Regions from separate parts of the Pseudomonas sp. P8_241 genome, predicted to be linked through region 1. Evidence: predicted binding sites of a transcription regulator. Region 1 holds the regulator's gene; each other region holds the start of a gene.
What was found. The regulator sigma-54, encoded in region 1, starts transcription at its own class of promoters, with help from an activator protein. The targets are predictions, from matches to a motif close to ANTGGCATNNANNTTGCTNT.
Positions count from the first base shown of each region.

Region 1 (4,128 bases):
GGCCCGAATGGCGCCGGCAAGACCACCTGTTTTTACATGATCGTAGGCCTGGTTCAGGCCGATCAGGGCCGCGTCCTGATCGACGACCTGGATGTCAGCCATCAGCCAATGCATGGTCGCGCGAAGGCCGGCATCGGCTATCTGCCGCAGGAAGCGTCGATTTTCCGCAAACTTTCGGTAGCGGACAACATCATGGCTATTCTCGAGACCCGCAAGGAGCTTGATAAGGCCGGTCGTCGCAAGGAACTGGAAAGCCTGCTCCAGGAGTTCCACATCAGTCACATCCGCGACAATCTCGGCATGAGCCTGTCCGGTGGTGAGCGCCGCCGCGTGGAAATCGCCCGGGCACTGGCAACCAACCCGAAATTCATTTTGCTCGACGAGCCATTCGCCGGCGTGGACCCGATTTCAGTGGGTGACATCAAACAGATCATTTACCACCTCAAGGCCAAGGGCATTGGCGTGCTGATCACCGACCACAACGTCCGTGAAACCCTGGACATCTGTGAAACCGCCTATATCGTCAACGACGGACAATTGATTGCCGAAGGTGATGCCGAGACGATCCTTGCCAACGACCTCGTCAAGGAAGTGTACCTGGGGCATGAATTCCGCCTGTAAGGGCAGAGGCATTTCGGTTTTCGCCGGGACGCCGCGCATGCCTGATGAAGCTTTATAGTATTTTATTGTTACAGCGGTCTAGGCAAAGCGCTCTATTTCAGGCATATAACTTGCTTAAGTTTGGCGCTCCGGCGCCCTGTAGTGGATGGCGCATGTGCGCCGGCGAATAAGGTGTTAAGCCCCTGCCATGAAACCATCGCTAGTCTTGAGAATGGGCCAGCAGCTGACGATGACACCGCAGCTGCAACAGGCCATCCGCCTGCTCCAATTGTCGACCCTGGACCTGCAACAGGAAATCCAGGAGGCGCTGGAGTCCAATCCGATGCTCGAACGCCAGGAAGAAGGCGACGACTTCGATAACGCCGACCCGTTGGCCGACAACATCGAACAAAAGCCCAACACCGACATCCAGGAACCCTCCTATCAGGAAAGCGCTCCGACGGTAGATAACCTCGAAGAAGGCGACTGGAACGAGCGCATTCCCAATGAACTCCCCGTCGACACCGCGTGGGAAGACGTTTACCAGACAAGCGCCAGCAGCCTGCCCAGCAACGATGACGATGAATGGGACTTCACCACCCGTACATCTGCCGGGGAAAGCCTGCAGAGCCATTTGCTGTGGCAATTGAACCTGGCACCTATGTCCGACACCGATCGACTGATCGCTGTCACCTTGATCGACTGCATCAACAATCAGGGCTACCTGGACGAAACCCTTGAGGAAATCCTTGAGGCCTTCGATCCGGAACTGGACATTGAGCTGGACGAGATTGAAGCGGTCCTGCACCGCATTCAGCAATTCGAACCGTCCGGCATTGGCGCCCGCAACCTGGGTGAATGCCTGCTATTGCAATTGCGCCAGTTGCCAGCCAAAACACCTTGGCTGGTTGAAGCCAAACGTCTCGTCACCGACTATATCGATTTGCTCGGCAGCCGCGATTACAGCCAGCTGATGCGTCGCATGAAGCTCAAGGAAGATGAACTGCGCCAGGTCATCGAACTGGTCCAGAGTCTCAACCCGCGCCCTGGCTCGCAGATCGAGTCTACCGAAGCCGAGTACGTGGTGCCTGACGTCATCGTGCGCAAGGACAACGAGCGCTGGCTGGTGGAACTGAATCAGGAGTCGGTGCCACGCCTTCGGGTCAATGCCCAGTATGCAGGCTTCGTACGCCGCGCCGACACCAGCGCCGACAACACTTTCATGCGTAATCAGTTGCAGGAGGCCCGCTGGTTCATCAAGAGCCTTCAAAGCCGCAACGAAACCCTGATGAAAGTAGCCACCCAGATCGTCGAGCATCAGCGCGGCTTCCTGGAGTACGGCGATGAAGCCATGAAGCCACTGGTTTTGCATGACATCGCCGAAGCGGTGGGCATGCACGAATCAACGATTTCGCGGGTAACCACCCAGAAGTTCATGCACACCCCTCGCGGCATTTATGAACTGAAATACTTTTTCTCCAGCCACGTCAGTACCTCCGAAGGCGGCGAATGCTCGTCTACGGCGATCCGCGCGATCATCAAAAAACTGGTTGCCGCGGAAAATCAGAAAAAGCCGTTGAGTGACAGCAAGATCGCTGGTTTACTGGAGGCACAAGGCATTCAGGTGGCTCGCCGCACCGTCGCCAAGTACCGCGAATCTCTCGGGATCGCGCCTTCGAGCGAACGCAAGCGGTTGATGTAGAGCCACGCCACAGCGTTCCAGTGGCAGATCATCTGATCTGCCGCTTTATGCACTGGCAACGAAGGAGAAGCTGTATGCAAGTCAACATCAGTGGACACCAACTGGAAGTGACCGAACCTCTTCGCACCTACATCGGCGAAAAACTCGAACGATTGGAGCGACATTTCGACAAGATCACTAATGTGCAGGTCACGATGACCGTCGAAAAACTGAAGCAGAAAATCGAAGCCACGCTGCATATTCCCGGGAATGAAGTGGTCGCCAACGCGGAACATACCGATATGTATGCCGCGATCGACGCACTCACCGACAAGCTGGATAAACAACTCAAAAAACATAAGGAAAAGACCCAGAGCCTCCTCCAGGGCGCAACCGGTCGTTAACACTCCCTACCCATGATCCGACTTGAAAGTATCCTGACCCCCGGCCGTTCCCTGGTGAACGTGCCGGGAGGCAGTAAAAAGAAAGCCCTCGAACAAATTGCCAATCTGATCGCCCGCGAAGTGCCGGCTCTGGAGATGCAAGATGTCTTCGAGGCATTGATTGCCCGTGAAAAACTCGGCTCCACCGGGTTTGGCAATGGCATCGCCATTCCTCATTGTCGCCTGAAGGGCTGCGTGTCACCCATCAGTGCCCTGATGCATCTGGATGCGCCTATCGACTTCGACGCTATCGATGGCGCCCCGGTTGACCTGCTGTTCGTGCTGTTGGTCCCGGAAGCTGCTACCGACGCACACCTGGAGCTGTTACGACAGATCGCCAGCATGCTCGACCGCAAGGAAGTGCGCGAAAAACTGCGCAGCGCAGCGAGCAATGAAGCCTTGTATCAGGTCGTCCTGGACGAGCAAAACGGTCATTAATCATGCGCTTGATAATTGTCAGTGGTCGCTCCGGCTCAGGTAAAAGCACCGCCCTCGCCGTGCTCGAGGACAACGGGTACTACTGCATCGACAACTTGCCCGCCGGGTTGTTGCCGGAGCTCGCCGAGCGCGCGCTTATCCACACCGAACTGACTCAACCGCTGGTTGCCGTGTCCATCGACGCTCGCAACCTGCCCAGTCACCTGACACGCTTTCCAGAACTGCTCGAAGAAGTTCGCAGTCGGCATATCCAGTGCGATGTCCTGTACCTGGATGCCGACGAAGAAACACTGCTCAAGCGTTTTTCCGAAACACGTCGGCGCCACCCTCTGAGCAATGCCAATCGCTCGCTGGCCGAAGCGATCAACGTTGAAAGCGTCCTGCTCGGCCCCATTGCCGACCTCGCCGACCTGAAAATAAACACCACCAATCTGAACCTGTATCAATTGCGCGACTCGATCAAGCTGCGCCTGTTGAACCAGCCGGAACCCGGCACGGCATTTCTGGTGGAGTCCTTTGGGTTCAAGCGTGGCATGCCGGTAGACGCTGACCTGGTGTTCGACGTTCGTTGCCTGCCCAATCCTTATTGGAAACCGGAACTGCGCGAACTGTCCGGACTCGATCAGCCGGTTGCCGATTATCTGGCGGCGCAGCCAGACGTCGAAGAGATGTACCAGGACATTTCCACATACCTGTTAAAGTGGCTCCCTCGCTTTGCCGCCAGCAACCGCGCCTATGTCACCATTGCGATCGGCTGCACCGGCGGGCACCACCGTTCCGTCTACCTGACCGAGCGGCTGGGCAAAACCCTGCACCAAACATTGAAGAACGTCCAGGTCCGCCACCGCGACCTCAGTTAAAGGGATTCACATCGCGATGCCTGCTCTGGAAATCGAAATCATCAACAAGCTGGGCTTGCATGCCCGCGCTTCCGCAAAGTTCGTTGGCGTCGCCGGCCAATTCAAG
Region 1 covers NZ_CP125377.1:1,067,816-1,071,943, reverse strand. The annotation lists gene lptB (LPS export ABC transporter ATP-binding protein) at 1-621, shown strand, start outside; gene QMK58_RS04700 (RNA polymerase factor sigma-54) at 809-2,302, shown strand; gene hpf (ribosome hibernation-promoting factor, HPF/YfiA family) at 2,377-2,685, shown strand; gene ptsN (PTS IIA-like nitrogen regulatory protein PtsN) at 2,698-3,162, shown strand; gene rapZ (RNase adapter RapZ) at 3,165-4,022, shown strand; gene QMK58_RS04680 (HPr family phosphocarrier protein) at 4,039-4,128, shown strand, end outside.

Region 2 (4,128 bases), 870 kb from region 1:
GATGTGTACCCCACCGTTTCGGCGCAGGCAGCGGATCTGATATTGCCCACGGCCATGTGGGTGGAGAAGGAGGGCGCTTACGGCAACGCGGAGCGGCGTACGCAGTTCTGGCATCAGCTGGTTTCGGCACCGGGCGACGCCAAGTCAGACCTCTGGCAACTGGTCGAGTTTTCCAAGCGCTTTAAAACCGACGAAGTCTGGCCGGCGGAGTTGCTGGATAGCTCGCCGCAATTCAAGGGCAAGACCCTGTACGAGGTGCTGTTCAAGAACGGCCAGGTCGATCAGTTCCCCGTGGAGCAAATGGCGGCGGGCTATCAGAACGACGAAGCCAAGGACTTCGGTTTCTACCTGCAAAAAGGCCTGTTCGAGGAATATGCCCAGTTCGGCCGAGGGCATGGTCATGACCTTGCACCCTTTGATCGTTATCACTCCGAGCGAGGCTTGCGCTGGCCTGTCGTCGAAGGCAAGGAAACGCTGTGGCGCTTTCGCGAAGGCTACGACCCCTATGTCGAGAAGGGCAGTGGCGTGCAGTTCTACGGCTACCCCGACAAGAGAGCAATTATCTTCGCGCTGCCTTACGAGCCGCCTGCGGAAGCCCCGGACGCGGACTTCCCGTTCTGGTTGAGCACCGGACGGGTGCTTGAGCATTGGCACACCGGGACCATGACCCAGCGTGTCGAAGAACTCTACAAAGCGGTACCCGATGCGCTGGTCTACATGCACCCGGCCGATGCCAAGGCCTTGAATGCCCGGCGTGGCAGCGAAGTGAAGCTGATCAGTCGGCGCGGCGAGATGCGTGCCCGAATTGAAACCCGTGGGCGCAACAAACCGCCACAGGGCCTGGTGTTCGTGCCGTTCTTCGACGCCAACAGGCTGATCAACAAAGTTACGCTCGATGCGACGGACCCTATCTCCAAGCAGACCGATTACAAAAAATGCGCGATCAGGATTGAGTTGATCAAGACGGCATAAGGAGCGCTTTGATGAATGTTCGTTCGCTGTCCCTGCTTGCCGCGCTGCTGATCTGGCTGCCCGCGACATTTGCGGCCGACCCCGGTTACCCGCTGGATGCACCGGCGCCGGATGGCCGGCGAGTCGGTGGGACCCTGACCCAGGAGCTGCCGGCACCGCCCATTGCCGAAGACGAGAACAAGGACCTCAAGCGAGAGCGCAATTACCCCGAGCAACCGCCCACCATCCCCCACAGCATTCGCGGCTATGCCATCGACATGAACAGCAACAAGTGCCTGACCTGCCACAGTCGCGCCAACAGTGCGCGCACCCAGGCGCCGATGATCAGCATCACGCACTACATGGACCGTGACGGCCAGGCACTGGCGGCGGTGTCGCCGCGCCGGTACTTCTGCAACCAGTGTCACGTACCGCAGAAAGACGTGAAGCCACTGGTGAACAACAGTTTCAAGAATATCGACCAGGTGCTGCAAGACGAAATCAATCGCCAGCCGAAACCTTGAGGAGAGGCCATGAAATCGTTGCTTGCCTTGCTCAAGGATTATTGGGGTGTATTGCGTCGGCCCAGCGTGCATTACAGCCTGGGCTTCCTGACCCTTGGCGGGTTTATCGCCGGGGTGATTTTCTGGGGTGGGTTCAACACTGCGCTGGAAGCGACCAACACCGAGAAGTTCTGCACGTCCTGCCACGAAATGCGCGACAACGTGTTTGTCGAGTTGCAGGAAACCATTCACTACACCAATCGCTCGGGCGTGCGCGCCACGTGTCCGGACTGTCACGTCCCCCACGAGTGGACGCACAAGATCGCGCGCAAGATGCAGGCGTCCAAGGAAGTCTGGGGCAAGCTGTTCGGCACGATCAGCACCCGGGACAAGTTTCTCGGCATGCGCCGGGAACTGGCCGAACATGAGTGGGCGCGGCTCAAGGCCAACGACTCCCGAGAGTGTCGCAACTGCCATAACTTCGAGTTCATGGACTTCACTCGCCAGAGCAAACGTGCGGCCAACATGCATTCCACGTCATTGGCCAGCGGCCAGGCAACGTGTATCGATTGTCACAAGGGCATTGCCCACAAGTTGCCCGATATGAGTGGCGTAAAAGGCTGGTAGCCAGCGTTTATTGGTGTTGCCGCCAAACGGCAGAAGCGCGCCGGTTTTTCGTCTTCGATACCGTGTTCATTTTTCCTCTGACTAGCCTCAAACCCCGTGTTTCAAAGGGGTTTGAGTCGCTGCGCGAAAGTTGGTCTGCAAATTGCTACAACCTGCGCAACACAGGTTGGGGCGGCAACCGTCCGGCATGCAGAGGAAAGAGTGTGGACAAGTACCTTTATGTGGCAATGACCGGCGCCAGCCAGAATGCACTGGCGCAAAAGGCGCATGCCAACAACCTCGCGAACATCTCCACCAACGGCTTCCAGAAAGACCTGGAACAGGCGCGTTCGATGCCGGTGTTCGGTGACAGCTTTCCGGCGCGTGCGTTTGCCCTGTCTGAACGCCCGGCCACGGATTTCTCCCCCGGTGCGTTGGTGGAGACCGGCCGCGACCTCGACGTTGCCGTGCAAGGCAATGGCTGGATCGCCGTGCAGAATCCAGACGGTGGCGAAAGCTACGTGCGCACCGGCAGCCTGAACGTTGATGCCCTGGGCGTGCTGCGCGCCGGCAACGGCATGCCGGTCATGGGCAATGGCGGGCCGATTGCCGTGCCGCCCGAGCAGCAGATCGAAGTGGGCGAAGACGGCACCATCAGCATCCGTGCGATGGGCGAAGGCCCTCGCGTGATGGCGGAAGTCGACCGCATCAAGCTGGTCAACCCGGACTTCAAGAACATGACCAAAGGCCTGGACGGTTCAATCCACACCAGGGACGGACAGCCGGCGCAAGCCGATGCCAACGTCAAGCTGGTGTCCGGGTTCCTCGAGGCGAGCAACGTCAATGCCGTGGAAGAGATGACCTCGGTGCTGGCCCTGGCCAAGCAGTTCGAGCTGCATATCAAGATGATGAACACCGCCAAAGAAGATGACCAGGCCATGGCTCGGGTCTTGCAGATCAGCTAATTACCAGAACGTCGCGCCGTAAAACAGGCGCACGAGGAGAATCGAATGCTTCCGGCTCTATGGGTTGCCAAAACAGGTCTGTCTGCCCAGGACACCAACCTGACTACCATTTCCAACAACCTGGCCAACGTGTCGACCACGGGTTTCAAACGTGACCGCGCCGAGTTCCAGGACTTGCTCTACCAGATCAAGCGTCAGCCAGGCGCCCAGTCGACCCAGGACAGCGAACTGCCGTCGGGTCTGCAACTGGGTACCGGTGTGCGCATCGTCGGCACCCAGAAAAACTTCACCGCCGGCAGCCTGCAAACCACCGAGCAGCCGCTGGACATGGCCATCGACGGTCGTGGTTTCTTCCAGATCCTGCAACCGGACGGCACCACGTCCTATACCCGTGACGGTACCTTCCACCTGGACTCCAACGGCCAGATCGTCAACGCCAGTGGCTTTGCCCTGGAACCGGCGATTGTGATTCCGAACGATGCCCAGACTTTCACGGTCGGTCGCGACGGCACCGTGTCCGTCACCGTACCTGGCAACGCTGCGTCCCAAGTGATCGGCAACCTGCAAACCGCCGACTTCATCAACCCGGCCGGCCTGCAAGCGGTGGGTAACAACCTGTTCCTGGAAACCGCCGCCAGTGGCGCACCACAAGTCGGCACGCCGGGCCTGGCCGGTTTCGGCACCACGCTGCAGAACACCCTGGAAACGTCCAACGTCAGCACCGTTGAAGAGATGGTCAACATGATCACCACTCAACGTGCCTACGAGATGAACTCCAAGGTGATCTCCACCGCCGACCAGATGCTCTCGTTCGTAACGCAGAATCTGTAATCAAGTCTATGAGGCGGCCATGAGGTCGCCTGCAGCACCGTGAGGTAGGGTCATGAATCGCTATGCATTTGTTCTGGCACTGAGTGGGATCACCGCGCTCGCAGGCTGCGTGCCTGTGCCGCCCAAGCCCAATGACCCTTATTACGCTCCGGTGTTGCCGCGCACGCCGTTGCCGTCTGCGGCGAACAATGGTTCGATCTATCAGGCCGGTTTTGAACAGAACCTGTACAGCGACCGCAAGGCGTACCGGGTGGGCGACATCATCACCATTA
Region 2 covers NZ_CP125377.1:1,932,817-1,936,944, forward strand. The annotation lists gene napA (nitrate reductase catalytic subunit NapA) at 1-972, shown strand, start outside; gene QMK58_RS08765 (nitrate reductase cytochrome c-type subunit) at 984-1,475, shown strand; gene QMK58_RS08770 (cytochrome c3 family protein) at 1,485-2,081, shown strand; gene QMK58_RS08775 (flagellar basal body rod protein FlgF) at 2,285-3,025, shown strand; gene flgG (flagellar basal-body rod protein FlgG) at 3,071-3,856, shown strand; gene flgH (flagellar basal body L-ring protein FlgH) at 3,909-4,128, shown strand, end outside.
Region 2: QMK58_RS08775 (flagellar basal body rod protein FlgF) is a predicted target of sigma-54. The motif match lies at 2,211-2,230, and genes of this name have one in related genera.

Region 3 (4,128 bases), 480 kb from region 1:
CACGTTGCCGGTGTTGCCGATGTCACCCTGGCCAAACTGCTGGGAAACGTTGGCCAGGCGCACGCCGTTGCCGACGGTCTTGCTGCCGGTACCCAGTTTAGTTGCCGAGTACACGTCTTCGAATTCCGCACGGGACGATTTGAAACCCGTGGTAGCGACGTTGGCGATGTTGTTGCCGGTTACGTCCAGTTGCTTGTTGGCTGCATAGAGACCGCTAAGGCCGATATTGAAAGACATCATCCACTCCTTTATGCCGGGTTAGTCGGCTCTACATACCAATGGTTTGAACTTTGGACAGGGCAATGCTGCCCAGCCCGGCCAGATTGAGCATCAACTCACCGCCGGTCTGGCTGATGGTCACACTGTTGACGGTCGCTGGCAGGTAAGTGATCAACGCCACAGACTGGTCATCGATCGTGGTCGTTGCGCCGAAGCTGTAAGTACCCGCGGCCACCGTTTCACCCGCATCGTTCTTGCCATCCCAGATGAAACTGGCGTTACCTGCTTTCTGTGCTCCCAGATCGATGGTGCGCACGGTCTTGCCGTCCGTGTCTGTGATCTTCAGGGTGGCAGAAGCCACCGCTGACGGTACGACCACCGTGCCGCTGAAGCTCTTGGTCGTGTCGACCACTGCCTTGTCGCCAGGTGCGATGACCGAACGGCCCACCAGTGATGAAGCCTGCAAGGCCTGGGACGAGTTGTAGTTACTGGCCAGTCCACTCACGGTATCGTTGAGCGTGGTGATGCCTTCCAGGCTGCTGAATTGCGCCAGTTGTGCGACGAACTCACCGTTGTCCTGAGGCTCCAGCGGGTTCTGGTTTTTCAACTGCGTGACCAGTAACTGCAGGAATGCATCCTTGCCCAGGGCTTTGTTGCCCGAGGCACTGCCGGCCGCCGACGCAAGGCCATCGGTCGTGGTATTGGTCTTGACCGAGGAGTTGGCCAGGATGTCGTTAAGGCTCAAACCACTGGTGGAATCGGTAACACTCATCTGAGTCGCCCCTTATCACTGACCGAGGGTCAGGACCTTCTGCATCATGGTTTTAGCGGTGTTCATCATTTCGGCGTTGGTCTGGAACGAACGGCTCGCGGAAATCATGTCGGCCATTTCTTCCACCACGTTGACGTTCGGGTAATAGACGTAGCCCTTCGCATCAGCCGCCGGATGGTTCGGCTCGTAGCGCGCTTCAAGGTTGCTCTGGTCTTCGACCACGCCCAACACTTGCACGCCCTGGCCGGCGGCGTCCTGGTTCTGGAACAGCGAATCGCTGCCGCCGCTCTGGCCGCCCTGGAACATGGTGGCGAACACCGGGTGACGCGCGCGGTAAGTCTGGTCGATGCTCGACGAGACGGTCTCGGCGTTGGCGATGTTCGAAGCGACGGTGTTCAAGCGAGTGGTCTGCGCACTCATGCCGCTACCGGCAATGTTGAAAACACTGGATAGAGACATGGCTTACTCTCCGCGCAGGGCTGATACCAGCCCTTTGAATTTGCTGTTTAGCAGGGTGAAGCTGGCCTGGAAGTCGACCGCGTTTTGCGCGTAGTTCGACTGCTCCAGTTGAGCGTCCACGGTGTTCTGGTCAATCGACGGTTGCATCGGCGTGCGATACATCAGCGATTCGTCGCCATTGCCCAGGCCTTGCGCTTCGATATGACGGCTGTTGGTCATGTTCAAGGCGAAGCCGCCGCTTTTGGTTTTCTCGTTCTGCTCGGCGAGCACTTTGGAGAAGTCCAGATCCCGAGCCTTGTAATTCGGGGTATCGGCGTTGGCGATGTTGTTGGCCAGGACTTCAGCGCGCTGGGCGCGGAAGCCCAGGGCTTGTTCGTGGATACCGAGCGCTTTATCGAAGCTGATGCTCATGTCGGGAAACCTTCGGGTGACCTGATTTTTCGTACGATGGACATAGCAAGCCCCATGCCAATTCAAAAAACCCTGTAAACCGGGGCCTTGCGGGCCATGGCAACGTGGCAATGACAGAAAAGCGGCAACGGTTTTCCGCCGCCTGCCGCTTTTCTGCCGCTTGGCACCGCACTTGAGAACACCACCTCCCCTGTAGGAGCTGGCTTGCCAGCGATGGCGTCGAGTCAGCCGACTTTTAAATTGCGCACACACCGCTATCGCTGGCAAGCCAGCTCCTACAGGGATTGAGAAGCTGTGAGAAATCAGCAGGCATAAAAAAACGGGAACCCCTGAGGACTCCCGTTTTCTGACAACCCCAACGAAATCACTTCGCCTGGTAAATGATCCCCGGACTGCACTGGACCATCTGGTAGTGATCCGGCAAACCGTTCAGCGCTTCAGAGGCGCCGAGGAACAAATAACCACCCGGTTTCAACGTGCTGTGGATGCGCAGCAGGATGTCCTTCTTCACTTCAGCGGAGAAGTAGATCAACACGTTGCGGCAAAACACGATATCGAACTTGCCGAGGCCGGCGTAACTGTCCAGCAGGTTGAACGAGCGAAACTCCACGCGACTCTTGATCGGCGCCTTGATCGCCCAGCGCCCCGGCCCTTTCGGATCGAAGTAACGTTGCAGGCGCTCGGGCGACAGCCCACGACCGATGGCCAGGCTGTCGTATTCGCCGGTCTTGCAGTTGTTCAGCATGGTGCCGGACAGGTCAGTGGCAACAATCTGCACACCCATCCGCAGTTGCCCCAGGTTGACCCGCTCGAACTCGTCGATGGACATCGACAGCGAGTAGGGTTCCTGACCCGAAGAGCACGCCGCCGACCAGATGCGCAGACGTTGGCCAGGATTGGCCTTGATCGCTTCGGGCAGCACCTTGTTCTTCAGCACCTCGAACGGATAGGTGTCGCGAAACCACAGGGTTTCGTTGGTGGTCATGGCATCCACCACCTGCTCGCGCAAACCGCTGCGCGGCTGGGTCGTCATGCGCTGGACCAGTTCACCCAGGCTCTTGATGCCTTGCTGTTCCATCAGTTTGTTGAGACGGCTGGAGACCAGGTACTGCTTGTTTTCACCGAGCAAAATGCCACAGGCTTTTTCCAGGAACACCCGGAACTGTTCGAAATCCAAATTACCCGTAGACAATGATGCCGCCTCTTAAATCGTGTTGATTGCCAGGGGCACAGGCCCCTAGCTGATATCTGCTGCCTTGATCCGGTCGACTACCCGGGATGCCAGGTCATCAGGTCGGAATTTGGCCAGGAAGTCATCGGCACCGACTTTCTTGACCATCGCCTGATTGAATACCCCGGACAAGGACGTATGCAGGATGATATGAAGCTTTTGCATGCGCGGGTCGTTGCGGATTTCCGCCGTCAGGGTGTACCCGTCCATCTCCGGCATCTCGATGTCGGAAATCATCATCAGGAACTCCTCTTCCGGCTTCTTGCCCTCATCGACCAGTTTGCGCAGGTAATCCAGTGCTTGCTTGCCGTCGTTCAGCGCCACCACTTCGACGCCGACCGTTTGCAGGCAACGCGTGACCTGCTTGCGTGCCACGGACGAGTCGTCGACCGTCAGCACGCGTAATGAAAGCGCCTTGTGCTGGGTTTCGACATCGATCACCCCGGCAGAAATCGCTTCAGGCGTTGGTGCGACTTCCGCCAGCACCTTCTCGACGTCGATGATTTCGACTAACTGGTTATCGACCCGGGTCACCGCCGTCAGGTAGTGATCGCGTCCGGTGCCCTTGGGTGGCGGATGGATCTCTTCCCAGTTCATGTTGACGATGCGTTCCACCGAGCGCACCAGGAAACCCTGGGTCTTGGTGTTGTACTCCGTGATGATCACAAACGGATTGTTCTTGTCCTTCAAAGCACCGGAGCCAGTCGCCATCGCCAGATCAAGGATCGGAATGGTCGCCCCCCGGATGTTCGCCACACCGCACACGACAGGACTGGACTTGGGCATCAGCGTCAGTTTGGGACATTGCAGCACCTCCCGAACCTTGAAGACGTTGATCCCGTACAGCTGCTGACCGTCAAGACGGAACAACAACAGCTCAAGGCGATTCTGCCCCACCAGTTGCGTGCGCTGGTTCACCGAATCCATTACACCCGCCATGCCCAAACTCCCACACCAACGCCAAGTGTTGTTGCGACGCGCCTTCGTCACTAAACGGCACGGCGCTTGCTTTTTTAATCGTTATGAACACAGAACC
Region 3 covers NZ_CP125377.1:1,551,915-1,556,042, reverse strand. The annotation lists gene flgE (flagellar hook protein FlgE) at 1-237, opposite strand, end outside; gene flgD (flagellar hook assembly protein FlgD) at 269-991, opposite strand; gene flgC (flagellar basal body rod protein FlgC) at 1,007-1,450, opposite strand; gene flgB (flagellar basal body rod protein FlgB) at 1,454-1,861, opposite strand; gene cheR (protein-glutamate O-methyltransferase CheR) at 2,226-3,053, opposite strand; gene QMK58_RS06945 (chemotaxis protein CheV) at 3,099-4,031, opposite strand; gene flgA (flagellar basal body P-ring formation chaperone FlgA) at 4,115-4,128, shown strand, end outside.
Region 3: flgB (flagellar basal body rod protein FlgB) is a predicted target of sigma-54. The motif match lies at 1,904-1,923, and genes of this name have one in related genera.